3 regions of the Marinomonas phycocola genome follow, and region 3 is predicted to be linked to each of the others. Evidence: predicted binding sites of a transcription regulator. Region 3 holds the regulator's gene; each other region holds the start of a gene.

Region 1 (3,282 bases), on a different contig from region 3:
TCCAGTAGTCCGCAGCATCAACCCAAGGACGAAGTACAAAATTTACCGAGTTATCCGCCAATTCCGAAACCGCAATAGTACACTCTGGTTCTTTCAGGATACGAGTATCGGCGTCTACAATTTCCTTCATGATCTTTTTAGCCAACTTAATGTCTGCATCATAGCTAATACCAATAACCAAATCGATACGACGCGTTTTTTCTTTAGAAAAATTAACAATGGCGCCGTTTGTTATCGCTGAGTTAGGGATAATAACCACGCGGTTATCCAGTGTTTTTAAGTACGTTGAAAACAACTCAATACGATCAACTATACCAGTTTGACCCGCTGCATCAATAAAATCACCAGCCTTAAAAGGGCGGAACAAGATAATTAATACGCCAGAAGCAAAGTTAGACAGTGAGCCTTGCAATGCAAGACCAACCGCTAAACCAGCCGCACCAAGAATCGCAATAAAAGATGTCGTTTCTACGCCAACATGACCCAATGCCATCAAAATAACACCAGCAAACATCAATGCGTACAAAATGCTGGATGCAAAACCTGCTACCGCTTTGTCAACATTGGATTTAAGCATTCTGCCTTCAATAAACTTGGCGATCTTAGCCGCAACCATTTTACCCACAATAAAGATTACCGCTGCAATTGCAACGTTTAACATCATTCCCATTATCCATGGTGCCATACCCGCACCTTGATCAATCACGTCATTCATATTTTTAGTCTCAACTATTCAATCATATTAAAAGGGCTATATTTCAAAATCCGTCTTAAATTTCCATTCATCCAGCAGTGCGCGTAACACTTTTTTGCCTTCGTTGGAGAATAATACACAAGCTTGAGAATTAACCAAATGACTTCCTGTTACATATTGTTCATCAATATCAACACACATTTGTCTCAGCTCGTCCAAATGCTCAGAATGAGTGACTGTCATACCAATAAAGAAATGCCAATCGGAGATGGGCAAATCACCTGCAATGGCATGTTCTAAAAGGCGTAGGCAATAGTTTTTATTGACACGATAGTATGGGATCTGTTGATTGTATTTTATATAAAACAACAAAAGCCCCACAAAAACGAGGAAACAGGCGGCGATCGAAATGACAAGATTCATTTGATTAAATTAATGGATATTCAAGTAAGGCTTTCTTGCCCACTTTCAGCGCGTCAAGGTGCGTTGCTTCCGTCTGTTGCATTTGAGCACGAAATTTTTTCCTTGCTGAAGCGGGTAATTCGTTCCAATTGTCATGCGTTGGGATATGCTCCGTCTCTGCATACACTTTATAGAACACACCAATTTCTTCATGCTTCGAGAGATCAATGCTTAGTTGATCCAATAATACTTTGATACGAATGGAAGCTTCCATCCATCCTAACTCTTCCGAGCCAACCACTTTCAGCAAGACTTGAATGCTTTCAACAATATGAGAACGGCCTTTAATAAAACGTTCTTCTGCTTCTTCTAATGATTGCTTTCGTTCGTGGCTTTTCCTCAACAAACGCAGGATAAGCAATACCAACGCCGCAATAGCCAATACTCCAGTCGTTAACCCCAGAAAAAATACACTTAATGACATACGGTAAACCCATACAGTTAAACAATAAACTAATTAAAAACACATTCGTCTAAATTCTAACACTATGCAGACCTTCCATTACAGTGAATCTCTTGGTATTTCCAAGATCGAACTAGCCCTAACGGCCTAAAACGTCATCAGTGTTTCTTAGTCCCTTTATTATTTTTCATGGCCTTATACGCTATATATCCAAAGCCACTCAAGAATGCACACATCAAACCAACTGTCATGACACCAGCAAGAACTACATTATCAAAAAACATAATTAAACCCCTCGTTTGTTATGCTTTTACTCTAGTCCTTACACCCATTTCTCTATTGATACAGATCAACCATCAATCTACCAAAACAACATAACCCTATGATTCATTGATCTGTATCAGTCGAAATAAGAAAGTCTTTGCTTTTTAAACTGTCACGAAATTCGATTTCTATTATTCTTACTTATCGAACAAGCAATGCTTTTAGCCAATTAGAAATGTCTGAAATTTGTTCAGGACAAACCGAATGCGGCATACTGTAATTCTTCAAGGTCACAGGGTACGATTTACTCAATAAAGTCTCGCGAGCTAAGTCGCCTAACGAAGGAGGAACAACGGGATCCATGGTTCCATGATGGATAAGAATTGGCGTCTCACCATTAATGCTGTCTTTTGCCTCAACAACCGAATCACCTTCTACCAAGTAAGTAGACAAAGCCATAATACCGGCTATTTTCTCTTTGATATTCAAACCTAACTGATACGCAATGACACCACCTTGGGAGAACCCTGCTAGTACGATACGCTCACTCGGAATACCCAAAGCAATCTGTGCATCGACGAGTTCATTAATTTGAGAGCAAGACTCTTTTATGTTTTCCATATCTACTTTGCGCTCTATAGACATTTCCAAAATGTCGTACCATGCACGCATTTCCATCCCCCCATTAATCGTCACAGGTCGAATGGGTGAATGCGGAAAAATAAAACGAACGCCTAGTTCATCCGGCAATGCTAAACTTTCAACAATCGGTTGAAAATCGTGTCCGTCCGCCCCTAGACCATGTAGCCAAATAACCGCACTGTCTACTGAGGGAGACGTTTCTACAACAACACATTCTAACAATGGCATTCTTTAATCCTCTATTTTAAAAATGAACCCACTCAACACGTATTACTCGTCTAACGGTAACTGCATTTGCATGGCATTATCCGATTTTAACCGATATCCCAGCCCAAGTAAGCGCACAGGTCGAGATTGACGAGCAATGGCTTCACTCATTAGCATTCTAAAGAAAGTGTCTTCTTCACCAGGTTGATAGGTTTTTTCCACCGTCGTTTGTTGAAAATTATCAAATTTCACTTTCACATAAAATTTACTCGGGTGTAAGGCTTCTTTTTTATTCGACATGCGGCGTGTCAGTTCTTCCATCAATATGGGAATTTGCAATAAGCATTCCCCCATTGTCTGCAAATCTTTATCGTATGTATGCTCCACCGAAAGGCTTTTACGAATTCGATTGACTTGCACTTCACGTTCATCAATCCCTAAAGCCAACTGAGACAAACGATAGGCAAAGCTACCAAACTGCTTTAATAACACCGTAAAGTCGACTTGTTGTAAATCCAGACAGGTTTCAATGTTTAGCTTATGCAGCTTTTCCTGGCCTACTTTACCAAGCCCCCAAATGTTTTTAATTGGAATGGTTTTAACAAATTCA
Region 2 (3,282 bases), on a different contig from region 3:
AGTCCACAAACTAACGGCAAGCATAAAAAACACAATGACTAACAACAGGCGTTTTGCATAGCTTGATGCTCTTTGTTGTATTTCATTCCGACTTTTCATGTATAAATAACACGCTGCCAGCAAAGCATAGCCAGTTATAACAGCAAAGCCTGTTAATATTGAAAAGGGTGTTAGCCAAATCCAACTAGATGCCGTGATGGCATTTTCTGGTACACCTTGCACAAGCGACCCCAGTAAAATGCCCTGACAAAACGCGACAATGGTTGAGCCTGCACTAAATGCAATGTCCCACCAAGGTTTTGATCGGTCAGATTTAAAGCGATATTCAAAAGCAACGCCACGAAATATCAATGCAAACAACATGATCATTATTGGCAAATAAAACATGGATAAAATGCTGGCGTAAGCAGCAGGAAAGGCCGCAAATAAAATAACGCCACCAAATACCAACCATGTTTCGTTACCATCCCAAACATGAGAAATAGAACGCATTAAATGGTCGCGTTGATCTTGTTCTTCGAACCATGGAAACAAGATGCCAATACCCAGGTCAAACCCATCAAGTAAAACATACATAAAGATGGCAAAACCCAGAATGAGGAAGTAAAAAAAGGCTAAGTCCATTACTTGTCTCCTTGTTCAGATTTGTTTAGGGTTTTTACCCAAGCTAAGGCATACCCCGGCGCTTTCATACCAATCATTTGCTTTTCTAGTGCTTCCATACTTGGAGGGCCTTTTTTAATGAGTTTGCGCATAAAGTAAAGATACACACCAAATAACAAGGTATAGATGATCACAAATAAAGTCAGTGAAAAGAGCACTCTTTCTGGAGGTAGGGGCGACACAACATCGATGGTCCTTACTAACCCCTGAACAAGCCAAGGCTGGCGTCCAATCTCTACAACATACCAACCAGCGAGTACCGCAATCACACCTGTTGGGGTGAATAGAGTGACAATGAAAAGAAATACCTTGTTGCTATACAGTGCGCCTTTTCGTCTTAAAATAAGTGCAAACAGAGCAATGCCAATCATGCCAAAACCAATGCCAACCATCACTCTGAATGACCAGAAGACAAGAGGAACGTTTGGACGATCTTCCGGTGGAACCGATTTAAGCCCTTGTACCGCGCCATCCCATGAATGCGTCAGAATCAGGCTTCCTAAATTGGGGATGCCGATCTCTGCATGGTTTTTTTCTGCTTCCATATCGGGCAATGCGAATAAAAGTAATGGCACATTTTTTTCTTCAGCGGGCCATATACCCTCCATAGCCGCCAATTTTATAGGTTGATGCTCTTGTACATTTAAGCCGTGCAAATCGCCAATATAGGCTTGTAACGGAGTGAGTATAAGGGCAATCCACATACACATGGACAATCCTTTTTTCGCCATGTTTTGATGTTGTTTCTTTAATAAGTAACAAGCACATACACCTGCAACAACAAATGTTGCAGTGATAAAGCTGGCTGTAAGCATGTGAGTAAAGCGATAAGGCATTGAAGGGTTAAATATGACGTCAAACCAACTGGCGACTTCAAATTTTCCGTCAACAATAATGTGACCCGCAGGTGTGTGCATCCATGAATTTGCAACGATGATCCAAAAAGCCGATATCCAAGTTCCTAAAGTGACGACAAGAGTGGAGATGTAATGCATTTTTGGACTGACTCGCTGCCAACCAAATAGCATAACTCCGAGGAAACCCGCTTCAAGAAAGAATGCGGTTAGCACTTCGTATGCCATTAATGGGCCTAATACAGCACCGGTCAACTCGGAAAAAACCGAAAAATTTGTGCCAAATTCATAAGACAAAACAATGCCTGAGACAACCCCCATACCAAAGGTAATCGCAAAGGGTTTTATCCAAAACTTAGCTAATTGAAGGTAATACGGATTATGGGTTTTGAGCCATAACCCCTCCCAAATCGCAATTAACGTGGCTAATCCAATCGTGATGCTTGGGAAAATAATGTGAAAGCTAACAGTAAAAGCAAATTGGACTCGAGATAAAATGGCAACATCTAGTTCCATAGTATGACCTGCTTATTAAGTGAAACGGTAACGTATGACATGTAGAAATACAGCTCTTTTTTATGACTTCTTATTTCGAATGGCGGCAACAAGGTTAGGTAAAAGTGCTAAGCAGACAATGCTGCTAATTGTGATGACTTCCATCAGTAAAATGTCGTTGTTCATAGTGGATTACCCTGTAAGTAAGAAAAGCTTGAGTTGGATCAATTTTTGTATACACACTAAAAGCAAAACTTAGGCCAAACTCCAAAATGGTTCTAATCGACTGAATTTAAAGGTTTTTAATTTTTTCTGACAAAGTGTGTAAACTTGGTTTACGCTTAATCCACAATTGATTTTTTGACTGTCAACGAGGTTTACATATTGTCTCTGTCGTTTTTTTTTGAAATTGCTATGCTAATGACCAGCGCTATTGGTTGTTTAGTCGCTGGGTGGATCGTGTGGCGAGCACGACAGCAGCGAGATTTACAAGCGTTATCTGGCTTTGCCATTATGATGGCGATTTGGTGTTTGGGGCACAGTGCTTTATTCCATGATTTTTCTGATTTGGGAGTTCAACTGATTTTAGCGAACCCTTTAATGCCAACTTTTTTCCTGCATTTTTCAACCGCGTTTGTAAAAACGGGTATTACGTCTCCTACATGGTTATCTCTTCTGTATAAGCGTCTTCCTTGGGTTTATGTTGTCAGTACTTCTGTTGTGCTACTAAGTTGGTTTGTTGATGCTGGCGGAGTAAGTTCATCAGAAACAATGGAGGTATTTTTTGTTTTTACGGACTCGGGGTGGTTTAACTTAATTTATACCGTCTTTATTGGTGTGTTCGCCCATGCGGTTTTGCTCTTTGGTTGGCGTAAGCACAAAGGTAATAAGAAGCGATCCATTTTGGTTATTTTTGGTGTGGCGGCTTGGGGACTCACATTGGCGACTAGCTTTGTGTTCCCTTCTTTTGGTATTAATTGGTTTCCTTACCCTATGCTGCTGTTGCCTTCGTACCTTTTACTGCTCGTGTATGCCGTATTGCGTTATAAAATTCTATCCGTCAATGCGTTTGCCAATAGGGCTTTGCTTTGGTTGGCTATGATGATTGTTGTGTTATGCGTGATGGCTTTGGTCAGTGTGGTTTCAGGGCGCTTGGGTTTGCAGGCATTAGCAAATGTTCCTAGTTGGCAATTATGGCTTTACTCAATGGTTATTTTGCTAGTGGGGACCTTTACTTATTCTCCGTTAAATCGTTTGGTTGCGCGTTTAG
Region 3 (3,282 bases):
CTGCTAACAGGCATATTTGCCCTTCAATTCAAAGCAGTTTGGGTAAAGTTTAAACTGGATATTCTTTCAGGTATTTTCTTGGTGGTTTTTGGCATATGGACAATACCTGCAGGACACCACGGGATGCATCATGAGATGGATCACGGACAAATGGACCACGGACAAATGGATCACGGACAAATGGATCACGGACAAATGGATCATTAAAGCATATAATGCAAAAAGAACCGATCGTGTATCCAACAGGCTTGATATAGGTCAGGTAAATATCATCTCTCAACCGTTATACTTTTATTAAATTCTTTAATAGGAAGGCAACATGCTTTGGAACTCAAAGTTAATCGAGAAATATAATTTATCTGGCCCTAGGTATACGTCTTACCCAACTGCATCTCAATTCAGCTCTGATATCAGTAAAATCTCATTAATAGAGAGAATGCTTGCTCCTGCAACCAAGCCATTAAGCCTATACTTTCATGTTCCATTTTGTGCCCACCTTTGCTACTACTGCGCTTGCAATAAAATTGTCACCAAGAAATATGATAAAAGCAGAGAATACATTGAGCTTTTAGATGAAGAATTACGCCTAAGATCTCTTATGATTCAAACAGAACAACCCGTGACACAACTGCATTTTGGCGGCGGCACTCCCACATTTTTATCTACTGAATCAATAAAAACACTGTTGGATAAAATCACTCAATATTTTACCCTGCTGGAGGATGACTCGGGGGATTACAGTATTGAAATTGACCCTAGAGAAATTGATGAAGAAAAACTCACATGCTTGAGGAAGGTTGGCTTCAATCGATTAAGTTTTGGCATTCAAGATTTTGATGAAAGAGTTCAAACCGCAATCCGTAGGTCACAATCTGTCGAATTGGTGACCAAGATTTTAAACCAAGCAAAGGAACTCAAATTCCACTCCATCAATTTTGATTTAATTTATGGGTTACCCTTTCAATCTGTTGAATCCTTCGAACGAACACTGAATATTGTTTTAGAAATGAGCCCAGATAGACTGTCTGTGTTTAATTACGCTCATTTACCCGAGCGATTCCCTTCTCAAAAACGTATACTAAATACGTCTCTACCCAGCGCAGAAACCAAACTGGCTATGCTCAAACGAATTATCGAAAGGTTAACCGATGCAGGTTACGTTCACATAGGTATGGATCATTTTGCAAAAGCAGAAGATTCTTTAGCCATTGCACAAAAAGAGCAGAGACTAAAACGCAATTTTCAGGGATATACGACTCACAAAGAAACAGACCTAATTGCCTTTGGAACTTCTGCAATCAGCCATTTTAATAATACCTACATTCAAAACCATATTGATTTGGTAACTTACCAACAATCAATAGAAAATGGACAACTTCCTATCGCTAAAGGCTACATATCAACGGAAGACGATTTAATACGTGAGCACGTCATTATGACGTTGATGTGCGATTACGAACTCGATTTTGCGTCATTTAAAAAGAAATTTAATGTTCCTTTTGACTGCTATTTTTCTAAGGAGCATAAAGAATTAACATCACTCGAAAAAGACAAGGTTATCATGATAGACAACCAAAAAATTCAAGTAACCGATGCAGGGAAATTACTTATTCGCTGTATTTGCATGATTTTCGATCAATATTTGAATAACGGTACTCGTTACTCAAAAGTAATTTAATAGAACAACTCGTTCAGGGAGTTTTTTATGTCCGCGTTACAACCTAGCCGTTTTAACAGCAAACTCACGTCACAATGCCAGAATTGCAGTCTCAGTGCCCTGTGCCTTCCAATCGCACTTGCTGATGAAGACGTAAATCGCCTCGATCAAATTATTGAGAGAAAAAAACCCCTTAAAAAAGGCGACTTTTTATTCCATCAAGGCGAAGTATTTAGCTCTGTGTATGCTGTACGAACAGGCACACTTAAAACCTTTAATATCACAAATAATGGCGAAGAGCAGATTACGGGATTTTACTGCCCTAGTGAGCTAGTTGGTCTCAGCGGCATAGATGGTAACGTGTATCCAATTTCAGCAAAAGCACTAGAGACCACCAGCGTTTGTGAGATTCCTTTTTATCACCTTGAGTCACTATCAAATCAAATTCCATCTTTGAAGAATCAAATTTTCAAAGTCATGAGCCGTAAAATTTGTGACGATCAACAAATGATGGTTCTACTGGGCAAAAAAAATGCGGATGAAAAAGTCGCGTCTTTATTGATGAACCTAAGCGGGCGCTTTAAACGCAGAGGTTACTCTGCTACATCCTTTAGGTTGTCTATGTCTCGAGGGGAAATTGGTAATTACCTTGGCTTAGCTGTGGAAACGGTCAGTCGTGTAATGACAAGATTCCAAAGAAGCGAAATCATTCGGGTAGACGGAAAAGAGATCACTATTATAGACTTACGAGCCATGCAAAAACTCATCGGAATTGCAGAAGATTGTGCTAAAATTGAGGCTGTTTAACACAACCACCTAAGGCGCTACATTTTATGCTTTATGATGATTTCTACATTAAATCACTGATTCAAACTATTGAAAATTGGCCAAAAGAAGGCATTAGCTTCAGAGACATCACACCGATTTTCACTGACCCTAAAGGAATGAGAATGGTTGTCGACGCTTATGTACATCGCTATATAGACTCCGACATCACTCACATTGCTTGCATCGATGCCCGTGGCTTTTTAATCGCAGCCGTTCTTGCTTATGAATTACAAAAACCACTTATTTTAATTCGCAAAAAAGGCAAGCTACCAGGAAAAACCGTTTCTCAACGCTATTCTCTAGAATACGGAGAAGCAGAGCTGGAAATTCAAGAAGGCGCTGTACAAGAAGGGAATCACGTATTGTTGTTTGATGACTTAATAGCGACCGGCGGAACTCTGTTCGCAGCAATTTCGCTACTAACCTCTCAAGGTGCAAGCATAAAAGAAGTAGCGGCCATTATTGATTTACCTGACTTACAAGGCAGCCAGAAAATTAGAGACTCAGAAATACCTGTTTTCAGTTTATGTGCTTTTGATGGTAAATAAAAAAAGGTGTCTAAGACACCTTTTTTATTTCAATCGTTTTTTTAAAGATCCAACGATATACCTAAGCCAAAACTTTTATTCATTTTATGATTGCTATCAAATTTACTGAAATCGATACTCGTTAAACCATAACGAACAAACACTTTTGCATTACGTAACGTTCGATATTCACCACGCACTTCGGCTTGATAAAGATCGTCGACATTTTCAAAAGACAACACCTGAGGTGCATAGTAAAATTCCCCATAC

The links. Region 3 encodes FNR, which switches genes on or off when oxygen is low (the NO sensors DNR and NnrR bind a similar motif). Its sites were predicted from a motif close to TTGATNTANATCAA; they were not measured.
Region 1: a site for FNR is predicted at 1,899-1,912, ahead of ccoM (cytochrome c oxidase subunit CcoM). Genes of this name have one in related genera too.
Region 2: a site for FNR is predicted at 2,227-2,240, ahead of ACMUMJ_RS14245 (cytochrome ubiquinol oxidase subunit I). Genes of this name have one in related genera too.

Annotation. Positions count from the first base shown of each region.
Region 1 covers NZ_JBLIXL010000021.1:1,122-4,403, forward strand. Annotated here, with positions in the region: gene ACMUMJ_RS13475 (mechanosensitive ion channel family protein) at 1-715, opposite strand, end outside; gene ACMUMJ_RS13480 (hypothetical protein) at 752-1,117, opposite strand; gene ACMUMJ_RS13485 (DUF2489 domain-containing protein) at 1,122-1,580, opposite strand; gene ccoM (cytochrome c oxidase subunit CcoM) at 1,718-1,843, opposite strand; gene ACMUMJ_RS13495 (alpha/beta hydrolase) at 2,025-2,693, opposite strand; gene dinB (DNA polymerase IV) at 2,736-3,282, opposite strand, start outside.
Region 2 covers NZ_JBLIXL010000023.1:37,023-40,304, forward strand. Annotated here, with positions in the region: gene cydB (cytochrome d ubiquinol oxidase subunit II) at 1-624, opposite strand, end outside; gene ACMUMJ_RS14245 (cytochrome ubiquinol oxidase subunit I) at 624-2,033, opposite strand; gene ACMUMJ_RS14250 (ATP-binding protein) at 2,397-3,282, shown strand, end outside.
Region 3 covers NZ_JBLIXL010000011.1:73,718-76,999, forward strand. Annotated here, with positions in the region: gene ACMUMJ_RS10055 (sulfite exporter TauE/SafE family protein) at 1-207, shown strand, start outside; gene hemN (oxygen-independent coproporphyrinogen III oxidase) at 320-1,678, shown strand; gene ACMUMJ_RS10065 (fumarate/nitrate reduction transcriptional regulator Fnr) at 1,706-2,464, shown strand; gene ACMUMJ_RS10070 (adenine phosphoribosyltransferase) at 2,491-3,033, shown strand; gene ACMUMJ_RS10075 (YfaZ family outer membrane protein) at 3,075-3,282, opposite strand, start outside.